DNA from 3 places in the Yersinia kristensenii genome. Region 2 is predicted to be linked to each of the others. Evidence: predicted binding sites of a transcription regulator. Region 2 holds the regulator's gene; each other region holds the start of a gene.

Region 1 (7,497 bases), 2.1 Mb from region 2:
GCGGGACGATGAACAAATTCGGTTATTAACCCCGATTCACGGTGTGGAAAACGAGCAAAATCTGATAATCCGCGCGGCGCGGTTACTGCAACAACACCCCGGTGCGACAACAGTACCTCGGGGGGCGGATATTAGCATCGATAAACGTTTGCCAATGGGTGGCGGGTTGGGTGGCGGTTCATCCAATGCCGCGACGGCGTTAGTTGCACTCAATACTCTGTGGCAATGTGGTCTATCTGATAAAGAATTAGCCGCTCTTGGCCTCAAGTTAGGCGCTGATGTGCCCGTTTTTGTTCACGGTCATGCAGCCTTTGCCGAGGGAATTGGTGAAAAGTTGTCCCCCGCCGAACCTGTAGAGAAGTGGTATTTGGTCGTTCACCCCGGTGTAAGCATCCCAACGCCTATTATTTTTTCCGATCCTGAATTAAAAAGAAATACGCCAATTCGCCCACTGGCGGCGCTTCTAAGCGCTCCGTACGCAAATGATTGCGAACCAATCGCAAGAAAACGTTTTCGCGAGGTTGAACAGGCTCTTTCATGGCTGTTAGAATATGCTCCGTCACGCCTTACCGGAACCGGAGCTTGTGTCTTTGCAGAATTTGACACGGAGTCATCGGCCCGGCAGGTGTTAAGTATTGCCCCGGAGTGGTTGCACGGTTTTGTCGCCCGTGGCGTGAATGTTTCGCCATTGCATCGCGCACGCTCTGGGAAATTTGAAAGCGGTGAGTACAGATATACCCGATAGATTTCGAGTTGCAGTTAGGCGGCAACTGAATGAGCCCAAGGAGTTGAGATAACTCAATGACTTGGTTGAGTGAGGGCAGCCAACAACCCTGTATCTTGAAATACGACAGGTATAACGATGTGCAGCAAGGGTCTAGATCACGCACCACTGACCTGAGTTTGTGAAAATACCTGTCTTACTTGTTTGAAAGTCGGTCCATAATGTTTTTTTTGACTTTAAATACCCGTATGTATATTGCAATCAGTATGAATAATCGCCCGTGATTACTGATCTGACAATATCTTCTCTGGACGCATGCCTGAGGTTCTTCTCGTGCCTGATATGAAGCTTTTTGCTGGTAACGCCACCCCGGAACTAGCACAACGTATTGCCAACCGTTTGTACACCAGTCTTGGTGACGCCGCTGTAGGTCGTTTTAGCGACGGCGAAGTGAGCGTGCAAATCAACGAAAATGTACGCGGTGGTGATATTTTCATCATCCAGTCCACCTGCGCACCCACGAACGATAACCTGATGGAACTGGTTGTCATGGTTGATGCCCTGCGTCGCGCCTCCGCAGGCCGTATTACTGCTGTTATTCCTTACTTCGGTTACGCCCGTCAGGATCGCCGTGTGCGCTCCGCTCGTGTACCTATCACTGCCAAAGTTGTTGCCGATTTTCTCTCAAGTGTTGGGGTTGACCGCGTATTGACAGTGGATCTTCATGCTGAACAGATCCAAGGCTTCTTTGATGTTCCGGTTGATAACGTATTTGGTAGCCCAATCCTGCTGGAAGACATGTTGCAGCAGAATCTGGAAAACCCAATTGTTGTCTCACCAGACATTGGTGGCGTTGTTCGCGCCCGAGCCATCGCAAAATTGCTGAACGATACTGATATGGCGATTATCGACAAACGCCGTCCACGCGCTAACGTTTCTCAGGTGATGCATATCATCGGTGATGTCGCTGGTCGTGACTGCGTGTTAGTTGACGATATGATCGATACCGGTGGTACTTTGTGTAAAGCGGCTGAAGCTTTGAAAGAACGCGGTGCCAAGCGTGTATTTGCTTACGCGACTCACCCGATCTTCTCTGGTAATGCGGTTGAAAACATCAAACACTCCGTGATTGACGAAGTGATTGTTTGTGACACTATTCCGTTATCAGCTGAAATTAAAGCATTGAAAAATGTGCGAACTCTGACACTGTCCGGTATGTTGGCTGAAGCCATCCGCCGAATCAGTAATGAAGAGTCGATCTCTGCGATGTTTGAGCATTAATATTCGGTAATGGATATCTCTGCGGCACTATTGGGCCGCAGTTAGCTGTGATGAGTCTCTCTTGGCCATCATCGTGGGGTATCCATAACGGATATATGATGAATGAACTATACCCTAAATTATTCGAGTGGCAGGAAAGCGGCCAACGCACATGCAGCTTGAAGTATGACGAGTATAAAGCAGATAAAGAAAAACCCGTTGAAGCAGATGCAACAACGGGTTTTCTACTTTTGCTCTATAGGTTCTTGATCAATAGGTTCTTGGGGCGTCATTCACTCCTCCTGAACGTCAGCTCAATGTAAAGCTGTGATAACAGGTTACGGTTTGTCATACGTCACGGCCAATACTCAAATTTTATGAGTGGTGCTGGTTATTACGAGTACAGCGTTTATCAAAGTGCTTAACCCACCAATAGCGGTCTGCGACTTCTTCACGCCCGCCAATACGAGCGCCGACCAACCATAACAATGCACCAACAAAAATGCTCATTACTGCACCATGGGCGAAGAATTGTGGTAAGCCGAACTGAGTCACTTCAGCCAAAATTGAGTAACCTACCCCAACGACCATGGTCACTAATCCCAGCCCCATCAGCACATTGCCCAGCCTTGCTGCGGTTTTACGTTTCATAAGCCACCTCCACTTGAGTTGCCAATAAATAATCACTTCGCTAAGTATTCAAAAATACTTGCTTAATGCGATTATTCATGTCCACCTAATAACTCAGTATAGTCAGACGGCCAATGAAAGTGTTGCGCTGACGATCACATCTAAGGAATATATTTCGACAAATCTTTACACTTTCCAGACATTTGGCATCGAAATTGAATTATTCCATAGATTAACTATTCACATATTGAACTATTAATTCCAAATAAATTCATATTGGCAGTTTTGTCATTACGCGCCATGACGGGTAAACTGTCTCACTTTAATTCCTTTAGTAATAGCGAATGACGACGTGAGCAGCATTAAATTAATCGTTGGACTAGCAAATCCGGGCGCTGAATATGCCCAAACTCGCCATAATGCGGGGGCTTGGTATGTGGACTTATTGGCGCAGCGCCATAACCAACAACTGAAAGAAGAGAGCAAATTCTTCGGTTATACCGCACGGTTAAACCTGGCGGGCCAAGATGTGCGCTTACTGGTGCCGTCTACATTTATGAATTTAAGTGGCAAGGCGGTTGCGGCGATGGCTGGGTTTTACCGCATCTTACCGGAAGAAATTTTAGTCGCACATGATGAACTGGATATTCCACCCGGTGTGGCAAAATTGAAGTTGGGAGGGGGTAATGGTGGCCATAATGGCCTGAAAGATATTCAGAGCAGGCTCGGCAATAATCCCAATTTCTATCGTTTACGCATTGGCATCGGCCACCCTGGTGATAAAAGTAAAGTCACCGGTTTTGTTCTCGGTAAACCGCCTGCTAGCGAACAAACCTTAATTGACGACGCGATTGATGAGTCTATTCGCTGTACTGAAGTGCTGTTGAAAGAAGATATCACCAAAGCAATGAATCGCCTGCATTCCTTTAAAGCCACGGCATAGCGGTTCGCCCGTTCCCCGGAAAGCGCCGGTGCACCGGGGAAGTTACTTCCCACTTTATTCGTTTTTATTGCACAACGCATTGATTCCCTGCTGGCCTTCATCGGTCAGGACAACACTGGCAATAATCACTCTAACGCGCCCGAGAAAATGATTACTTTTGCCGTCATATTCATTCGCGATATCTTGTAGTGTGTCGCTGCAAAAAAGCTTCTCCCAATCAGCCGCTTTTTTCTTATTATCAGATAAATCGTGGCTACGCTCGAATTTGTCATTTATGGCAGTGAACGTCAGTTGAACACTATCAAAATCCTCATACAGCGTCTTTTTTTTGTAACCCACATATCTCACGCTTTTACCTGATTGATTTTCTATCTGCACGCCATATTGGTCTACTAACTGGGCAAAAGTTGGCCCCGACGGTTCGGTATCTGCCGTCAGAAACCGCATGCCTAAAATACCTAGCGCACCCCCACATAAAATCACTATCAACCATTTATAAATATTCATTTCCATGGGGATAATCCAAATTCAGTATGCAGACCCTAATGAATTGTTATCGGACATTAATCAGAAAACTTCAGAGAGCAGAAGCGTGATCTCGGGCACAGAGTTAGAAAAATCAAGTACCTATCGTCCATTACGACAAAAGCTATATCCACAACGAAAGAGCATGATCGAGATAAATCGTCATTATGTGTATAATGGCGGCATAAATTTTGATTACATCGGCCAGTTAAATCTAACTGGTTGATTTTTAAGTTATTTAAGGTGATATAAAACATGGGATTCAAATGCGGTATTGTGGGCCTGCCTAACGTTGGTAAATCCACCCTGTTCAACGCGTTGACACAAGCGGGTATCGAAGCAGCTAACTTCCCGTTCTGCACCATTGAACCCAATACGGGCGTGGTGCCAATGCCGGACCCGCGTCTGGATCAACTGGCCGAGATTGTTAAACCTCAGCGCATCTTGCCAACGACCATGGAGTTCGTTGATATTGCCGGTCTGGTCAAAGGGGCGTCCAAAGGCGAAGGTCTGGGTAACCAATTCCTGACTAATATTCGTGAAACTGAAGCTATTGGCCATGTGGTACGTTGCTTTGAAAATGACAATATCATCCATGTTGCTGGCAAAGTTGATCCAGTGGATGATATTGACACCATCAATACTGAATTGGCTCTTTCCGATTTGGAAACTTGCGAACGTGCTATTCATCGTGTGCAAAAGAAAGCCAAAGGCGGCGATAAAGACGCTAAAGCTGAACTGGAGGCATTGGAAAAATGTCTGCCACATTTAGAAAATGCAGGCATGCTGCGTGCGTTGAACCTGACAGCAGAAGATAAAGCGGCAATCCGTTATTTGAGCTTCCTGACACTGAAACCTACGATGTACATTGCTAATGTCAATGAAGATGGTTTCGAAAATAACCCCTATTTGGATCAAGTACGGGCTATCGCTGCGGGTGAAGGTTCTGTTGTGGTGGCCGTTTGTGCTGCCGTTGAATCTGATATCGCTGAGCTGGAAGATGAAGACCGTGCTGAATTTATGGCCGAGTTGGGTATTGAAGAGCCTGGTCTGAACCGGGTGATCCGCGCCGGTTATGAACTGTTGAATCTGCAAACCTACTTCACCGCCGGTGTTAAAGAAGTTCGCGCCTGGACCATTCCTGTAGGTGCTACAGCTCCACAAGCCGCAGGGAAAATTCATACCGACTTTGAAAAAGGCTTTATCCGGGCACAAACTATCGCATTTGACGACTTTATTACCTACAAAGGTGAGCAAGGTGCGAAAGAAGCTGGGAAAATGCGCTCAGAAGGTAAAGAATACATCGTAAAAGATGGCGATGTGATGAACTTCCTGTTCAACGTCTAAACAACTAACTTCTGTTGTCTCATGAGGTTTCGCTAAATCTCATGAGAATCGCAAAAAAACCATAAAATCCACGCAGTTGCGTGGATTTTTCATGTCTTTTTATCAAAATTTGCGACCAGAAATAAGGACAAAGGCAGTATAATGAATACATAAAGATACATTATGCTCGCTGCTACCCAATGCCGTACGATCAAACCTAAACAAAAGCTTACCTGGCACCGTGGATGGCCGTCCCCCACTTTTGCAGCAGGCTTTCAGATTATTAAGTTTCTGGCGAGTCATCAGCCATTAAAATTCAATCACAACAGCGAGGTTACTATGCTTCTGTTGTTCAAAAATAAAAAAGCGGTTTCACAACGCCTGCTCAATTACGGTTTTACCGAGTGTGGGAATGATTATCACTACAGTACTCGTCTGTTAGACGGCCAGTTTGCAATGGTCATAACAGTTTCTAAGCTTGAACACGTTTCAGCAACGTTGACTGATACTGGCTCTAACGAGGAATATGTACTCCATCTTGTGCCGGGAAGTTGTGGGGCTTTTGTCGGCCGCGTGCGGGCAGAATATGGAAAGGTATTGTCTGATATTGCCCAAAAGTGCTTTGAGTCGTACATCTTTAAAAGTGAGCACGCGCAAGCCGTTATTCAATATATCCGTTCAAAATACGGCGATGAGTTAGAATTTTTGTGGGCAAAATTCCCCACTAACGCCATCTGGCGGCGGGCGGATAACGCCAAATGGTACGGTGCATTGTTGCTTATTCCCAAAAATAAATTAGGAGTGGATGACTCTGCTCTCTGTGATGTACTTAACCTCCGGGCCAGCCCTGAAAATGTCGCTGAAATCATTGATAACACGCGATATTTTCGTGCTTATCATATGAATAAAAAACACTGGCTTTCACTTTGTTTAGACGGCTCGCTTTCTCTTGAGGAGCTTTATTTGCGTATTGACCACAGCTACGCACTTGCCGCTAAAAAATAGTTTTAATGGCGGCTCTATACCTCTCTTTATGAACCATCAGACATGGTTTTTTTATACAAATTGCAACCAACTGTTTTGAATAAATATTAATATGTTCCTGCCGATAATAGTTTAATTAAAACCGGAGGAACTATGGAATTACCCTCAAACCGGTATACGGCATTAATTCAACGCTTGCAGATGATTACCACAAACCGATGATTGCCACCTTGCAACCACTGGAAACTTTCGTTATTGAAGCAATATCTGTGGTTAACAAAAAATAATTTCCACGTCATCATCAGGCCTGATAGCCACGGTTATCAGGCTTGTCGTGATTCAAATTCTAAATAATACCCTGGTTCTGGCTTTTGACGCTTAAGGTTCAAATGTTACTATAACCGACTGAGGGAATTTGAAATCACGATAATAAAGGGGACGTTTTGAACACGAAAAGCAGAATACGGTTGTGGCCACGGTTGGCGTTATATGCAATGGTTATCTTGCTATTAGGTGGGTGCTCAAACAAATCAAATCGTGACTATGCCAAGCTACCCAAAGGCAGTTACAACGACAAATCCTATACCGTCAAAAAGGGCGATACTCTCTATTTTATTGCCTGGATCAGTGACAGTGAAGTCAGTGATCTTGCCCGTATCAACAAACTAAAACCCCCTTATCGGTTGGAAGTTGGGCAAAAACTGCAACTTGATAGCTCGACTTCATCTGGCCGTTTGACATCAAATAAACGGAAATCATCGAATACTGCACTGGCTAAATCAACGCCACCGCCCGGAGCAAGCCGTTGCTGGCGTTGGCCTACCAGCGGCCAAGTTATATCCAAGTATTCCACTGCCGATGGCGGCAACAAGGGGATCGATATTGCGGGTAAACGCGGGCAACCAGTTTATGCATCAGCCAAAGGGCGTGTGGTGTACGTCGGGAATCAACTGCGTGGTTATGGCAATCTCATCATGATTAAGCACGGGGAAGATTTCATCACCGCTTACGCCCATAACGACACCATGCTGGTCAATAATGCTCAGGACGTGAAAGCCGGGCAGAAAATAGCCACCATGGGAAGCTCTGGAACAGATACCCTGAT
Region 2 (7,497 bases):
CATCAGGCTCTTGGGCAGGCGTTTGGCGCGCAGATCGTGCGGGCGCGACAAGTGATGCACGGCAAAACCACGGCAATTCGCCATAATGGTCAGGGTGTCTTTCGTCAGCTTAATCAGCCGCTTACCGTGACCCGTTACCACTCTTTAGTGATTGCCGCTGACTCCCTACCTGATTGTTTTGAGCTGACGGCATGGACAGAACAAGAGGGGGTGATGGATGAGATTATGGGTATCCGCCATCGCACTTTGCCACTGGAGGGGGTGCAGTTCCATCCGGAAAGTATCCTCAGCGAACAAGGCCATCAATTATTGGATAATTTCCTTAAAAATTAAGCGATTGAATTGCATTTTTCCTATTGGTTAATTTTTTGTTTGCTTGATTGTGATTTTTTATGCATATTTTGTGATTATATTTTCACTCGTCAATAATTGGCGGCTCAATGTTTTACCAGGGTGGACAGTGTAATGGCAGATAAATTAGCAGTGACTCGCAGTACATTCGATCAGGTTATTTTGCCTGTTTATGCACCAGCGCAGTTTATTCCGGTAAAAGGGAAAGGGAGCCGCGTGTGGGATCAACAAGGCACGGAATACATTGATTTTGCAGGTGGAATTGCGGTTACGGCACTCGGTCATTGCCATCCGGCGCTGGTGGCGGCATTGCATCAGCAAGGTGAAATGTTATGGCATACCAGTAATGTATTCACCAATGAACCCGCCCTGCGTTTGGCTCAAAAATTGATTGCGGCGACCTTTGCTGACCGCGTGTTTTTTGCCAACTCAGGTGGCGAGGCAAATGAGGCGGCATTTAAGTTAGCCCGTCATTACGCCATTGAACGCCACAGCCCGTATAAAACTAAAATCATTGCTTTCCATAATGCATTCCATGGCCGCACGCTGTTTACTGTATCGGTCGGCGGGCAACCCAAGTACTCCGACGGTTTTGGTCCGAAACCGGCTGATATTATCCATGTGCCGTTTAATGACCTGGCTGCGGTGAAGGCGGTCATGGACGACCACACTTGTGCCGTGGTGCTGGAGCCTATTCAAGGGGAAGGGGGCATTACTTCCGCGACACCAGAGTTTCTGCAAGGTGTGCGGGCGCTGTGTGACCAACATAAAGCGCTGCTGGTGTTTGATGAAGTGCAAAGCGGTATGGGGCGCAGTGGCAAGCTGTTTACCTATATGCACTACGGCGTGACGCCAGATATTCTCACCACGGCCAAAGCGTTAGGCGGCGGGTTCCCAGTTAGCGCGATGCTGACGACAGAGGAAATTGCTTCGGTGATGGCGGTAGGAACCCACGGCACCACCTATGGGGGGAATCCACTGGCCTGTGCGGTCGCAGAGGCTGCGTTGGATGTGATTAATACCCCTGAGGTGCTTGATGGCATTGAACAGCGCCACGGCCTGTTTGTGCAGGCTTTGCAAGAGATTAACAATAAGTATCAGGTGTTTGATGATATTCGTGGCATGGGGCTATTGATTGGGGCTGAATTAGCACCGCACTATCATGGTCGTGCGCGGGAGTTCCTGACGGCGGCGGCAGCGAACGGGGTGATGATCCTCAATGCCGGCCCAGATGTCTTGCGGTTAGCGCCTTCGCTGGTGATTGAGCCAGAAGATATCCAGCAAGGTATGGCGCGTTTAGAAAGGGCGGTTGCCAGCCTGGTCAAAGGGTAAACTGCATTTTTGTCAACGGCCTGTGGAGAGGCTTTTTGCCTCTCTTTTTTACGACGCCGTATCCCGCAATTTCCGGCTGCGCCAAATACCGTGGTGTGGCTGTTGCTGCCATGCCAGGGATGAAACGGTATGCATTACACTCAAATGCGCCAAGATACGCCGTAAATTACGTTCAAGCTCAGAGATTTGCGTATCAGTCTCTCTATCTGGCATTTGAACAAAATCGTTATTCCCCTCACTGTTATCTGATTCCAGCCGTTGCTGACATTGTTGAATCGCCATTTCACAGAGCTGTAAATATTCTTCCGCTAACTTAACCGTCAGTTGAATGTGGTGTTTATCCGATTCTGCTGGCGACTCTGCTAATGGATAAGCCCGCGTCAGGATGGTCATCTCATTGATATTCCCGACAATAAGTTCGCTATGGGTAGCCCACAGACGCATGTCCGCCAGATATTTTGAGTTGAATCCCGGCTCCTGCATAGCTTGTTTCAGTGAATTGAGGACGGCATTACTGGCTTTGTTCACCTGGATGCGCTCAAACGCCAGTTGCTCGATATTCGGATGAGGTTTCAGCAGGATGCGCAGGATTTTCTGATAATTCTCCAGTGTTTGATGCGCATTTTTACGCAGTAAACCGCTTTGCCACTGTGGCCATAGCCACAATGTGCTGGCGAAGGCTAAGGCGCAGCCGATTAAGGTATCGAGCAACCGCGGGATTAAAAAGTCCGCACCTTCGCCGGTCAATAACTGCAAGATATAAACCGTAGTGATGGTTCTAAAAATGACCGACCAGCCATAGTTTTTGCGTTGAACCAGATAGGCCACCAGGGTGATGAGCAACATGATGCTTAACGTGGTGCCTTCTGGCATTTGAAAATGCAGCAAAGCTGCCGCGAGTAATAGCCCAATCAGGGTGCCAAGGGCGCGGTGATGGATCCGAATTTTAGTGGCGTTATAGCCATTTTGCGTTACCAGCATCACGGTAAGCAAAATCCAATAAGGTTTAGGCAGATGGATCAAATTACCGATGTAACTGCCCGCGGCCAAAGTGACACCAAGGCGAGCAGCATCCCGCAATGCACTGGATTTAAACGATAAATAACTGACGAGTGCTGGCCAAAATGGCTGAGAGGGTTGGTTGGACATCAAGGCGCGATCATACTGCGGGCGTTGGTCGCTCAGGATTTGGGTAACATGGCTGATATGGTAATAGAAGAATTGCGCCACGGGGTTATCCGGGTGCTGCTGGGCAACCTCTTCCAGCTCGACCAGCGCATCACCCGCACTGAAATGCGTTTTTGCGCGGTGATGATAGAGAATATCATCGGCAATGGTGCGCATTTGCGTCGAGATAACCTGCATATTGCGCTTAAGAACTGTTTCTATCGGGCTTTGATCAATTAACTCTTGCGTTTTTTCTGACTGACTCACTGCCGCAGTGATGTGTTCTTGCAAATCAAGCGCCATTTGAAACAAGTTCAATAGCCGTTTTCGCTCTTTTTTCGTGGCATTGTCTATCAGGTTAAATTGCTGATAAAGCTGATTAATTTTGTCCATTATACCTTGTTGCCGGTCAAGCAACGGCGGCATGGCCTTTTCTAGCTCAACATGCTGGCCAAACAAACTGTATTTAGCATCGCAATAATCGGCCAACAAATGATAAAGCTGACTCAATGGCTCACGGATCGGCTGGTCTTTACATAACCGGAACCATAGCCAGGTAAATAGACCATACCAGAGCGTCCCCACGGCACACATCAATGGCGCTTGCCAGATAGGCGCACGACCTACCATGCTGAGGCTAAAAATAGCGGCGATAAGTGCGGCGGGGAGCAGGCGGCCATTGAGCTGGCTGATAGCGCCACTGACACCCAACATTAAAGCCAAACCAAGCATCACCGCAGGTAATGGAATATCCCACAGCAGCAGTTGTTGAGTCAGAAAACTACTGAAAGTAAAGAGAGCCCCGCCGACAATCAGCCGCCGGAAGAAATGTTGATGAGGGGTATCTAGTGCAGCAATATTACAACAGGCGGGTATCAGGGAGAACATCAACCCCAACCGCAATTCACCCATTGCGAACCCCAATGCCGCCGGCAAGCAGAGAACCAGTGTTTGGCGGAGTGCATAATTCACTTCAGGATGATAAATAAGCCGTTGCCAATTCATATAGGCCCCAGAAATTTATTAATCACACAAAAGAAAACCGGTGCCGAGGTAACAGCACCGGTTTATAGGGTTTTAACGGGTGCCGTAAACGACAATCGTTTTACCATGCGCGGAGATCAGATTTTGATCTTCTAGCATTTTTAGTATCCGCCCCACAGTTTCGCGGGAGCAGCCAACTATTTGACCAATTTCCTGGCGGGTAATCTTTATCTGCATCCCATCTGGGTGGGTCATGGCATCCGGTTGTTTTGCCAGATTAAGCAGCGTTTGTGCAATACGCCCAGTCACGTCCAGGAAAGCGAGGTTACCCACTTTCTCAGAGGTTATCTGTAAGCGATTCGCCATTTGTGAAGACAGGCGCATCAATATATCTGGATTGACCTGAATCAGCTGACGGAATTTTTTGTAAGAAATTTCAGCCACTTCACAGGCAGTTTTTGCCCTAACCCAAGCACTACGTTCTTGGCCTTCTTCAAATAATCCAAGCTCGCCGATGAAATCTCCCTGGTTTAAATAGGAGAGAATCATCTCTTTACCTTCTTCATCTTTGATCAGCACCGCAACGGAGCCTTTCACGATGTAGTAAAGCGTTTCGGCTTTTTCACCTTGGTGAATTAGCGTACTTTTCGATGGATATTTGTGGATATGGCAATGAGACAGGAACCATTCGAGAGTCGGGTCTGTTTGTGGCTTGCCGAGAACCATTCGCTGTTATCCTCTGTTGTTATCGCTGCCTAACTTAACAGGGCTCAGAGTTCCCTGTACGGCGTGCTTATAAAATACACTTTCATTTAGCATATTAATTTGCTCAACTGCCGAAAGGTATAGCCAAGATGCGTACCGAGTAGAAACCCTTCACTGAGTATTGAGAAGCTACTCTATTTAATTCAAGAAACAACACTTTCGGTTCTGTTTGTAGCACAGGATGAGGCCAGTGTCTTGTGTTGTATCGCTTCAGCATGATGAACATCGGGTTACATTGCCAGTTTGTAAATGAAAGGGTAGTCTGAATGAGAAAATTTAACCGGGAGCATGAGTTATGCAGGCACGTGTAAAGTGGGTTGAAGGGCTGACATTTTTGGGTGAGTCTGCTTCAGGTCATCAAGTTTTAATGGACGGGAATGCAGGAGATAAAGCGCCGAGCCCGATGGAAATGTTGTTAATGTCAGCGGGTGGCTGTAGCGCCATTGACGTGGTTTCTATTTTGCAAAAAGGCCGTAACGATGTGCGCGATTGCGAAGTGACGTTAACTTCACAGCGCCGGGAAGAGGCTCCGCGCCTGTTTACGCAAATTAACCTGCATTTTATTGTGAGCGGCAAGGGCTTGACCGATAAAATTGTGGAGCGCGCGGTTGAGCTGTCAGCAGAGAAATATTGCTCCGTCTCGCTAATGTTGGGTAAAGCGGCGACCATTACCCACAGTTTTGAAATCCGTGACATCGCGTAATTAACCCCTTCGTATTTGAAGCTGCAGGGTTGTTAGCTGCACTCGCTCACCCGAATCACTTACTTATGTAAGCTCATCGGGATGAGTTCGCTTGCCGCCTACCTGCAGCCCCAACGACTTTGGGTTGGGATAGCGTCAAATTATTTTTTCTTTCCAGTAATTGCTTTACTGCGGCTTCAAGGACGAAGGATTAACCGATTTTTTTACCTTCCAGCAATTGCTGCACTAACGGTGCCATAATCAGCTCCATTGCCAGCCCCATCTTCCCGCCTGGGACGACCAATGTATTGATATTGGAAATAAAAGACCCTTGCAGCATTGCCAATAAGTAGGGGAAATCAATCTGATCCAAACCGCGGAAGTGAATGACGACAAAACTTTCGTCCAGTGATGGAATCGCTTTGGCGGCAAACGGGTTAGAGGTATCGACGGTCGGCACGCGCTGAAAGTTAATGTGGGTGCGCGAGAACTGCGGCGTAATGTAGTTAATGTAATCGTCCATGGAGCGCACCACGGAATCCATCACGGCTTCACGGGAATGGCCGCGCTCACCGGTATCTCGGACTAATTTTTGAATCCACTCCAGGTTGACGATGGGCACCACGCCGACCAGCAAATCGACATGTTTTGCCACATCATGATGTTCGGTCACAACTCCGCCGTGTAACCCTTCATAAAACAACACATCGGTGGGTTCAGGCAGTGGCTCCCAGGGGGTAAAAGTACCCGGAATCTGGTTATAAGGCACGGCTTCATCATAAGTGTGCAAATACTTACGTGAGCGCCCGGTGCCGCTTTTGCCGTACTCCTCCACACTTTGTTCTAACTGACCAAAGTCATTGGCCTCTGGGCCAAAATAGCTGATATGTCGGCCTTGATCCCGCGCCTTACGGATGACGGTATCCATTTCTGGTCGGGTATAGCGGTGGAAGCTGTCGCCTTCAATTTGCGCCGCGCGAATATTCAATTGCTGAAAAATTTTGCGAAACGCCAGGCTGGTCGTCGTCCCTGCGCCACTTGAGCCGGTGACGGCTATAACCGGATGTTTAGTTGACATATTAGCTGTAACTCCATGGGGTTAGATCCTCAGTGGACAGGCTGAAATGGGCTGTTTTTTAGCGTTAGCGGTTATTTTTAGGGCAAAGTGTCCGCCTTGTCACTCTGATTTTACTCGATGAGTGTCGTGATCCCGCGAGGGTTATGGCAATTCTTCTGCTCCGGCCCGAAATGCACCGCGTGGCATAATATTGATAGTCTCGTGTAACTCTGACCAGACCAATACCGCCTCACCACTCGCTAATTGGCGGCGCACGTCTTCGACTTTTTGTGCTAATGACCGCTCATGCTCGCCGTAATCCGTGCCTTCACGTAGCACGAAGGCTTCCAGCAGGTTATCCAGCGTTTCACTATCAACTTGCTGCCAGGGAATCATCATGACGGTTGCTCCAAATAGGGGGAAAGCCAGGCTGGAATACGTTGTTCCAGCCACATTTGTGGGTGTTTTAATGAGCCGCCGACAAAACCAACATGGCCGCCATGCTCAGTTAACTGATAATCAATATTGCCCGGTAATTCGCGCAAGTTGGGGATAACCTCGGCGGTCATGAACGGGTCATCTTTGGCATGAATGATCAGCAGCGGCGTGGTGATTTGCGACAACTTAGGTAAGGCGCTGCAACGCCGATAGTAATCCAGCGCATCATTGAAGCCATGTATTCTAGCCGTTATGACATCATCAAACTCTTTGATTCGCCGCAGCCCTTTCAATTGAGCCAAATTCAAAGGTAGGCTGCCGGGGTAATGCAGCAGCTTGCGGGTGGCATTTAACTTGAGCTGATTCAACAAATAGCGCTGATAGACACGCGAGAAACCTTGCTCCATGCGATTGGCGCAAGGTTCGAGCATCAGTGGTGCAGAAACCACCACGGCTGCCTCTAATAAGCTCTCTTGCCCTTGTTCAGCTAAATAGAGGGCCAACATATTGCCCCCCAAAGAGACGCCAACCGCGGCGGTGGGCACCTGTCCATAGCTTTCCCGCAACCAGCGCAGAAAGAAGCGGGCATCTTCTGTTTCACCAGAGTGATAAATGCGTGACTTACGATTTGGCTCGCCACTGCATCCGCGAAAATGCATCACCACACCCAGCCATCCTCGGTCTTGCCAGGCGCGCAGTAAACCATGGGCGTAAGGGCTGT
Region 3 (7,497 bases), 180 kb from region 2:
CCGGTCATGCGCTCCCATAAACCAACACAAATCGCGATAGGGATTGTCATGAACACCGCGAAAGTACCCCAAGGGTTACGTTCCAGTGCATGTACCACAACCATCGATAACCCGGCCATGGTAATAGTGATAATAAATAACATAGCCAGACCGGTACACCAGCCTGCGACTGGCCCGAGCTCTGATTTAGCCACTTCAGACAGAGATTTACCCTGATGTTTCATGGAAGCGAACAGAACAACGGTGTCGTGAACGGCACCACCGATAACACAACCAATCAATAACCATAGAAAGCCAGGTAAATAACCATATTGGGCTGCCAGTACAGGGCCAACTAAGGGGCCAGCCGCAGCAATAGCTGCAAAGTGGCTACCAAAGTTCACCCATTTTTTAGTTGGAACGTAATCTTTACCATCTTCAAAGGTGTGGGAAGGTGTTACTTCACTGTCATCGACGCGCAGAACCTTACGAACAAAAAAGATACCGTATAGACGGTAGCAGATCACAAGGACACACGCGGAGGCGATAACAAAGGTAATCGCATGTTGCATGAGCATTCTCTCCAGGGAATTTGTCAGGCGTTAACATACGCTTGGTTCCTAAGAGAAATATCAGCGAACTGGTTAAGCGGTAGTTTGCATCATTAAGCGGTTAAAAAGAGCCGCCCAGTGGTGGCTCAATACACAATAAATCAGAGAAGCTGCATCTTGGGGAACAACTATTTCAAGAAATATGACTGCTACTCCAAGAAATATGACTGCAATTTTTCACGCTCAGTGCTGCCAAGACCAAATTCCTGCCGTAGCCACTGCTCGCGGCTACCATAATGCTCTTGAATACTGCGCAGTGCCGTTTGGATAAACTCTTCCCGAGCTGACAGCACAAAAGCGAACTGCCCTAATGCCTGATCGTTTAGTTTTAACGCCAGTTCCGCCAACATATGCTCACGGAAAGGTGCCAGTGTCGTTTCGGTCAGTAGATAATCTTCCAATACGGTCGATTCATCAGCACCTAGAGCAAACAGCACCAAAGCCGAACCCACACCGGTACGGTCTTTACCGACGGCGCAATGTTGTATCACACCCGCAGCAGCATGCTCTGGCGAAGCACTATTTTGCAGCAAACTGACCAACTGTTTATAAGCCTGATTATTAAATGGCAAGCGGCGATACAGTTCTAACATAAAGGCGCGGGCATCAAATGTTGCTAATGTCTCGTTAGTCAGTTTCTCGAGATTGGCGTTAACTTCACTACTAAGTGGATTGGCTGGAGTATTGTGATAACTGGCACCCTGCCAAACGATATCGGGTTTGGCCTGGACTTCATCCGCATCGCGGTAATCAAGAATTTGAGTGACGGAGCCACTGCTGAGAACAGCGCAATCTTTGGTACTCAAACGGTCAAGCGAACCCGAGCGAAACAATAACCCACGCTTGATTCGCCGGCCATCCGCGACAACGTTACCACCGAGATCACGAAAGTTGATACCACCATCCAGTGGCAGTAGGGAAGGATGAGATAGAACAGGTGTCGTCATATTTTCCTCTTATTATTGTCCATTATAAGAGCTACGACATTAACAGATACTCAGCCAAAATAAAGAACGGGCCAGTAAACTGACCCGCTCATATGATATTCGTTTATTTATTTACTGTGGGTGATTTCCCCATCAGATGGATGAATTACAGCAAGTGGCGAGCTGCTTCCACAACAATTTTTACTGCATGACTTTCAGTCGCTTTCATGGTTTCTTCGTTCGGGATCTCTTGCTGGGTGCGGTTAACAATTACCCCGGCGACCATACCGGCACGTAGACCCTGACTAGCACACATGGTCAACAAAGTGGCAGATTCCATTTCATAATTCATCACGCCCATTGCTTGCCATTCTTCCATGGAGCCTTTGAAACGCTGGACAACACGACCAGAGAAGGTGTCGTAACGTTCTTGCCCTGGATAGAAAGTATCAGAAGAAGCTGTGACACCAATATGCGTCTTCGCACCGACTGATTTAGCGGCATTAACCAATGCTGTGGTGCAATCAAAATCGGCCACTGCAGGGAATTCCATCGGAGCAAAATGCAGGCTGGCACCGTCTAAACGCACGGCTGCGGTAGTGACTAATACATCGCCAACATTAATATGTGGCTGAATGGCACCGGTAGTACCAATTCGCAGGAACGTCCGCACACCAAGTTGCGCCAATTCTTCAACCGCAATAGAAGTTGATGGGCCACCGATACCCGTTGAGCAGACAATCACAGCTTTACCATCGAGCTCAGCACGCCATGAGGTAAATTCACGATGCGAAGCCAGATGTACTGGGTTATCCATCAATTTAGCGATTTTCTCAACACGCTGTGGATCACCCGGAACAATCGCCAGAGTCGCCCCTTGCAGATCATTTTTAGTCAGGCCCAAGTGAAAAACGTCGGATTTAGCCATGTGTGAGACTCCTCTTTCATGAGAGATGTTATAGGGGGTACAAAGGATTACTTTACTCAAAATCATCACATTATTTCGTGACATCGGTCACTCTGATAAAAGAAATGATAACTTTGAATACATTTATTATGTGATTTTTATCACATAATAAGCTTATTGAGTTCGATTTTTAGACAAAAATAGACCGCGGCAACGGTGATTTTGTATATGAATAACAATAGTAGGACTCATTGATTAATGTTGGATGAATATCTTCTTATCATCGGCTTATTGAGCAGACGTCCACATATCGCAATAAAATACTTAATTACTGCAAACCTGATCTCATTAATCTTAAAGATTACCTATAGTTAAGATCGTCAACAGCAAATATCAGGGCAATGGATAGCTCAACCCAATAAGACTTTACCGAGTCATACTTTCCTCATTTCGTAAGGAGACCACAGTGACAACTGATCAATCTATGACTCTCAAACAGGTGGCAAGCGGTTTCACGCCGGCAGTCGGTCCTCTGGCCTCGACGTCCCGCCATACCGACCAACAAGGTATTCACTGCACAGAAACCACTATCCCTTCTCAAGGCGATGAGCTACCGGCTTATGTTGCTAAACCAGCCCAACACTCGGGGCCATATCCTGTGGTTATTGTTGTGCAAGAAATCTTTGGGGTGCATGAACATATTCAAGATATCTGCCGCAGATTAGCGAAACAGGGCTATCTGGCCATCGCCCCTGAGTTGTTCTTTCGCCAGGGTGATGCTAAAGAATATGATGATATTAATGCACTGGTTAAAAATCTGGTCAGCAAAGTACCCGACCGGCAGGTTATGGTCGATCTTGATCATACCGCCCACTGGGCATCCCGTCATGATGGGGATACCAGCAAATTAGCCATTACTGGCTTTTGTTGGGGTGGGCGAATTGCATGGCTGTATGCCGCCCATAACCCGCAATTAAAAGCGGCGGCGGCTTGGTATGGCAAATTGGTGGGAGAAAAAACCTTGCTGTTGCCGAAATATCCGGTTGATGTGGCAGTCGACCTCAGTGCCCCGGTGCTCGGGCTGTATGGCGGAAAAGACGGTAGTATCACGCAAGAACATATCGACACCATGCGCCAGGCATTACGAGCAGCAAATGCCGATGCTGAAATCATTGTTTATCCAGATGCAGGACACGCGTTTAATGCTGATTATCGCCCCAGTTATCACGCTGAGTCTGCACTGGATGGTTGGCAGCGCATGCTTGACTGGTTTTCGCAGCACGGAGTCGCAGCTAATCCTGTGCAGGAAGTGGGTAAGTAATAGCGATAAAAAAGGGCGCAAATATGCGCCCAAAGTTTCACAACATAGAGTAAACCGTTATTAATCAGGCCTGTTCTTCACGCAGACGTTGCGCCGCCAGAACCATGTTTGCCAGTGCCTGGCGAGTTTCCGGCCAACCACGAGTTTTCAAACCACAGTCCGGGTTAACCCACAGACGTTCCGCTGGGATACGCTGAGCCGCTTTGCGCAATAGAGCTTCAATCCATTCCACACTTGGCACATTCGGTGAGTGAATGTCATAAACACCGGGCCCAATTTCATTCGGATAAGCGAAATCTTCAAATGATTCCAACAGTTCCATATCTGAACGGGAAGTTTCTATGGTAATCACATCCGCATCCAGCGCAGCAATGGAATCCATGATGTCATTGAACTCGCAATAACACATATGGGTATGAATCTGAGTATCATTTTGTGCAATCGCAGCATTCAATTTAAAAGCATCAACCGCCCACTGTAGATAAGCTTGCCAGTCCGCACGGCGCAGCGGCAGGCCTTCGCGCAGCGCTGGCTCATCAATCTGGATGATACCAATACCGGCTTTTTCCAAGTCTTCCACTTCATCACGCAGTGCTAATGCAATTTGTTTAGCAATGGTTTCACGGCTGACATCTTCGCGCGGGAATGACCAGCACAGGATAGTCACTGGCCCAGTCAACATGCCTTTTACCGGCTTGTCCGTCAGAGATTGAGCATATTTAGCCCACTCAACGGTAATAGCTTCAGGGCGGCTGATATCACCAATAATCACCGGCGGCTTAACACAACGTGAACCGTAGCTCTGCACCCAACCATTTTGCGTAAAGACAAAACCGTCCAGATGCTCGCCAAAATATTCAACCATATCATTACGTTCAGCTTCACCATGCACCAGCACGTCCAGGCCCAAACGCTCCTGTTCGGCAATAGCTTGCTTGATATGCTCGCTAATACCGGTGCGGTAGTTTTTGCCATCCAAACGGCCTTGCTTGAAGTCCAAACGTAAACCACGAATTTCAGTGGTTTGTGGGAATGAACCAATGGTGGTGGTCGGCCAGGCTGGCAAATTAAAACGCTTACGCTGCGCAGCTGCACGCGCTTCATAAGGCAGTTGGCGTTCAATATCTTGCGCAGTGATGGCCGCCAAACGCTGTTCTACTTGCGCGTTATGCACACGGCTGGAAGCACGGCGAGCACGGATTGGTGCGCTATAAGCTGCCAACTCAGCCAGTTTAGCTTCAGTGGGGGCATTCAGTGCTTGTGTTAGCAGCGCCAACTCGGCACATTTTTGCAGGGCAAAAGCAAACCAGCTTTTGACTTCTGTATCAAGGCGAGTTTCTTCACTTAAATCAATTGGGCTGTGTAATAAGGAGCAAGAGCTACCCAGCCACAACGGGCGACTATTCACCAGTGGTTGCAAGCGCTCGAACCAGTGGCTCAAGTCTGCACGCCATACGTTACGGCCATTAATTACACCCAGTGATAACAACCACTCTTTTGGCAGTTTTGCATTCAGGTCAGTAATATCATCCTGACCAGCAACGACATCAACATGCAGACCTTGCACTGGCAGATCGCGAATGGTGTCCAGGTTATGGCCAATGCTGTCGAAATAGGTGGTCAGTAACAATTTCACCTGACCTTGTAGCGCCTGATAAGCCGGTTGGTAAGCATCCAACCACTCTTGTGGCAATTCCAGCACCAGTGCCGGTTCGTCAATTTGTACCCACTCGATACCGCGGTTGGCCAATTCAGCCAACACTTGCTGGTAAACCGGTAGGATGTCTTTCAGCAATGAAAGGCGGTCAAAGTGCTCGCCTTTCACTTTACCCAGCCACAAATAAGTGACCGGGCCAAGCAGTACCGGCTTGATTTTGTGGCCTAATGCCAGCGCTTCGTCCACTTCATCCAACAGTTGAGTCCAACCCAGCTTGAACTGCTGGCCCTGTTGGAACTCTGGCACCATGTAGTGATAGTTGGTGTTAAACCATTTGGTCATTTCTGCCGCCGCCGCTGGTGTCCCGGTGGGTGCACGGCCACGGCCAATACGGAATAAGGTATCTAAATCAATCGAACCGTCAGCATTCTGATGGCGCTCAGGGACATTACCCAGCAGCAAACTGGTGGTCAGGACATGGTCATACCAGGCAAAATCACCGACTGGCACTAAATCAACGCCAGCTTGCTGTTGCTGTTGCCAATGGCGGGCGCGCAATTCACGACCCACATTGAGCAATTCTTCTTGCGTGGAGTTGCCTGCCCAGTAACTTTCTTGTGCTTTTTTCAGTTCACGTTTCAGACCTACACGCGGAAAACCCAGTGTGTGATTTAAAATTGTCATCGTCTTATTTCCCATTTAGCCATCCAGATGTTTACACATCCATAATCAGCAGGTACTGTATTAATCACAAGCGCAATTTGTTCACTATCACTGTGAAGGACTCTCATGATCGAACTGAAACACTTACGCACCCTACAAGCTTTGCGTAATACCGGCTCCCTGGCGGCGGCGGCAACACAGCTTCATCAGACCCAATCGGCCTTATCCCACCAATTCAGTGATTTGGAACAGCGCCTGGGTTTTCGTCTGTTTGTGCGTAAAAGCCAGCCGTTACGTTTCACGACTCAAGGTGAGATCCTGTTACAACTGGCGGAACAAGTGTTGCCACAAATCAAGCAAGCGCTGCAAACCTGCAACGAACCACACCAAACCGCGCTGCGTATCGCCATCGAATGCCATAGCTGTATTCAGTGGCTCACACCGGCGCTGGATAATTTCCACAAAAACTGGCCGCAAGTATCGATGGATTTCAAATCAGGCGTGACATTCGATCCTCAGCCGGCCTTGCAGCAAGGAGAGCTGGATTTAGTACTCACATCTGATATTTTGCCGCGCAGTGGCCTGCACTATTCGCCGATGTTTGATTTTGAAGTGCGCCTGGTGCTGGCTCCCGACCACCCATTGGCCAATAAAGCCCGTATTGAGCCGGAAGATTTGGCGCAAGAAGTGTTGATGATTTACCCGGTACAGCGCCAACGGTTAGATGTCTGGCGGCATTTCCTGCAACCGGCGGGGATCAGTCCCTCACTGAAAAATGTCGATAACACCTTACTGCTCATTCAAATGGTTTCAGCACGGATGGGGATCGCCGCCCTACCACACTGGGTGGTCGAGAGCTTCGAACGTCAGGGATTAGTGGTTACAAAAACACTGGGAAATGGTTTGTGGAGCCGGTTATACGCCGCTGTCCGTGATGGAGAGCAGCGCCAACCGGTTACTGAAGCTTTTATTCGTTCGGCCCGGCAACACGCTTGCGATCATCTGCCGTTTGTAAAGAATGCGGAGCGATCCAACGGCGGTGCACCCATAACGAAGCCATTATCACAATTGCCCCAATGATAAAGCTGGGCCAATGGGGTTTCTCTTGCCAAATGGCCAGATTCACCAGTAGCCCAGCCGGAACATGCACGTTATTCATGATACCCAAGGTGCCAGCATCCACTTGTGTCGCGCCATAGTTCCACATGAAGTAGCCCAAAGCAGAAGCGCCGACACCGAGCCACACCAACACCCCCCACTGCAATGAGGTGGTCGGCAGTTTTTGTGGATTGCCGAAAATAAACCAGGCGATGACGGCGACGACCAGAGCGCCGACATAAAACCATGAAAAAGCCACATGCTGCGGGATCGGGTGCACTTCCATCAGCCTTTTGTAACCCACTTGTCCGATGGCAAAACAGATATTAGCCGCC

The links. Region 2 encodes CRP, which controls carbon source genes, mostly activating them, when cyclic AMP is high. Its sites were predicted from a motif close to ATGTGANNNNNNTCACAT; they were not measured.
Positions count from the first base shown of each region.
Region 1: pth (aminoacyl-tRNA hydrolase) is a predicted target of CRP. The motif match lies at 2,758-2,775, and genes of this name have one in related genera.
Region 3: udp (uridine phosphorylase) is a predicted target of CRP. The motif match lies at 2,573-2,590, and genes of this name have one in related genera.

Region 1 is NZ_UHIY01000001.1:3,331,894-3,339,390, reverse strand. Features, by position in the region: gene ispE (4-(cytidine 5'-diphospho)-2-C-methyl-D-erythritol kinase) at 1-745, shown strand, start outside; gene prs (ribose-phosphate diphosphokinase) at 1,058-2,005, shown strand; gene ychH (stress-induced protein YchH) at 2,360-2,635, opposite strand; gene pth (aminoacyl-tRNA hydrolase) at 2,967-3,557, shown strand; gene DX162_RS15260 (hypothetical protein) at 3,612-4,070, opposite strand; gene ychF (redox-regulated ATPase YchF) at 4,338-5,429, shown strand; gene DX162_RS15250 (MmcQ/YjbR family DNA-binding protein) at 5,592-6,413, shown strand; gene actS (amidase activator ActS) at 6,854-7,497, shown strand, end outside.
Region 2 is NZ_UHIY01000001.1:1,188,759-1,196,255, reverse strand. Features, by position in the region: gene DX162_RS05680 (aminodeoxychorismate synthase component II) at 1-333, shown strand, start outside; gene argD (bifunctional acetylornithine/succinyldiaminopimelate transaminase) at 466-1,683, shown strand; gene DX162_RS05670 (YccS/YhfK family putative transporter) at 1,732-3,855, opposite strand; gene crp (cAMP-activated global transcriptional regulator CRP) at 3,928-4,560, opposite strand; gene DX162_RS05660 (OsmC family protein) at 4,895-5,302, shown strand; gene DX162_RS05655 (phosphoribulokinase) at 5,493-6,359, opposite strand; gene DX162_RS05650 (YheU family protein) at 6,501-6,737, opposite strand; gene DX162_RS05645 (hydrolase) at 6,734-7,497, opposite strand, start outside.
Region 3 is NZ_UHIY01000001.1:1,011,113-1,018,609, forward strand. Features, by position in the region: gene DX162_RS04700 (carbon starvation CstA family protein) at 1-551, opposite strand, end outside; gene DX162_RS04705 (tyrosine-protein phosphatase) at 740-1,537, opposite strand; gene udp (uridine phosphorylase) at 1,683-2,444, opposite strand; gene DX162_RS04715 (dienelactone hydrolase family protein) at 2,890-3,744, shown strand; gene metE (5-methyltetrahydropteroyltriglutamate--homocysteine S-methyltransferase) at 3,809-6,085, opposite strand; gene metR (HTH-type transcriptional regulator MetR) at 6,191-7,144, shown strand; gene DX162_RS04730 (carboxylate/amino acid/amine transporter) at 7,032-7,497, opposite strand, start outside.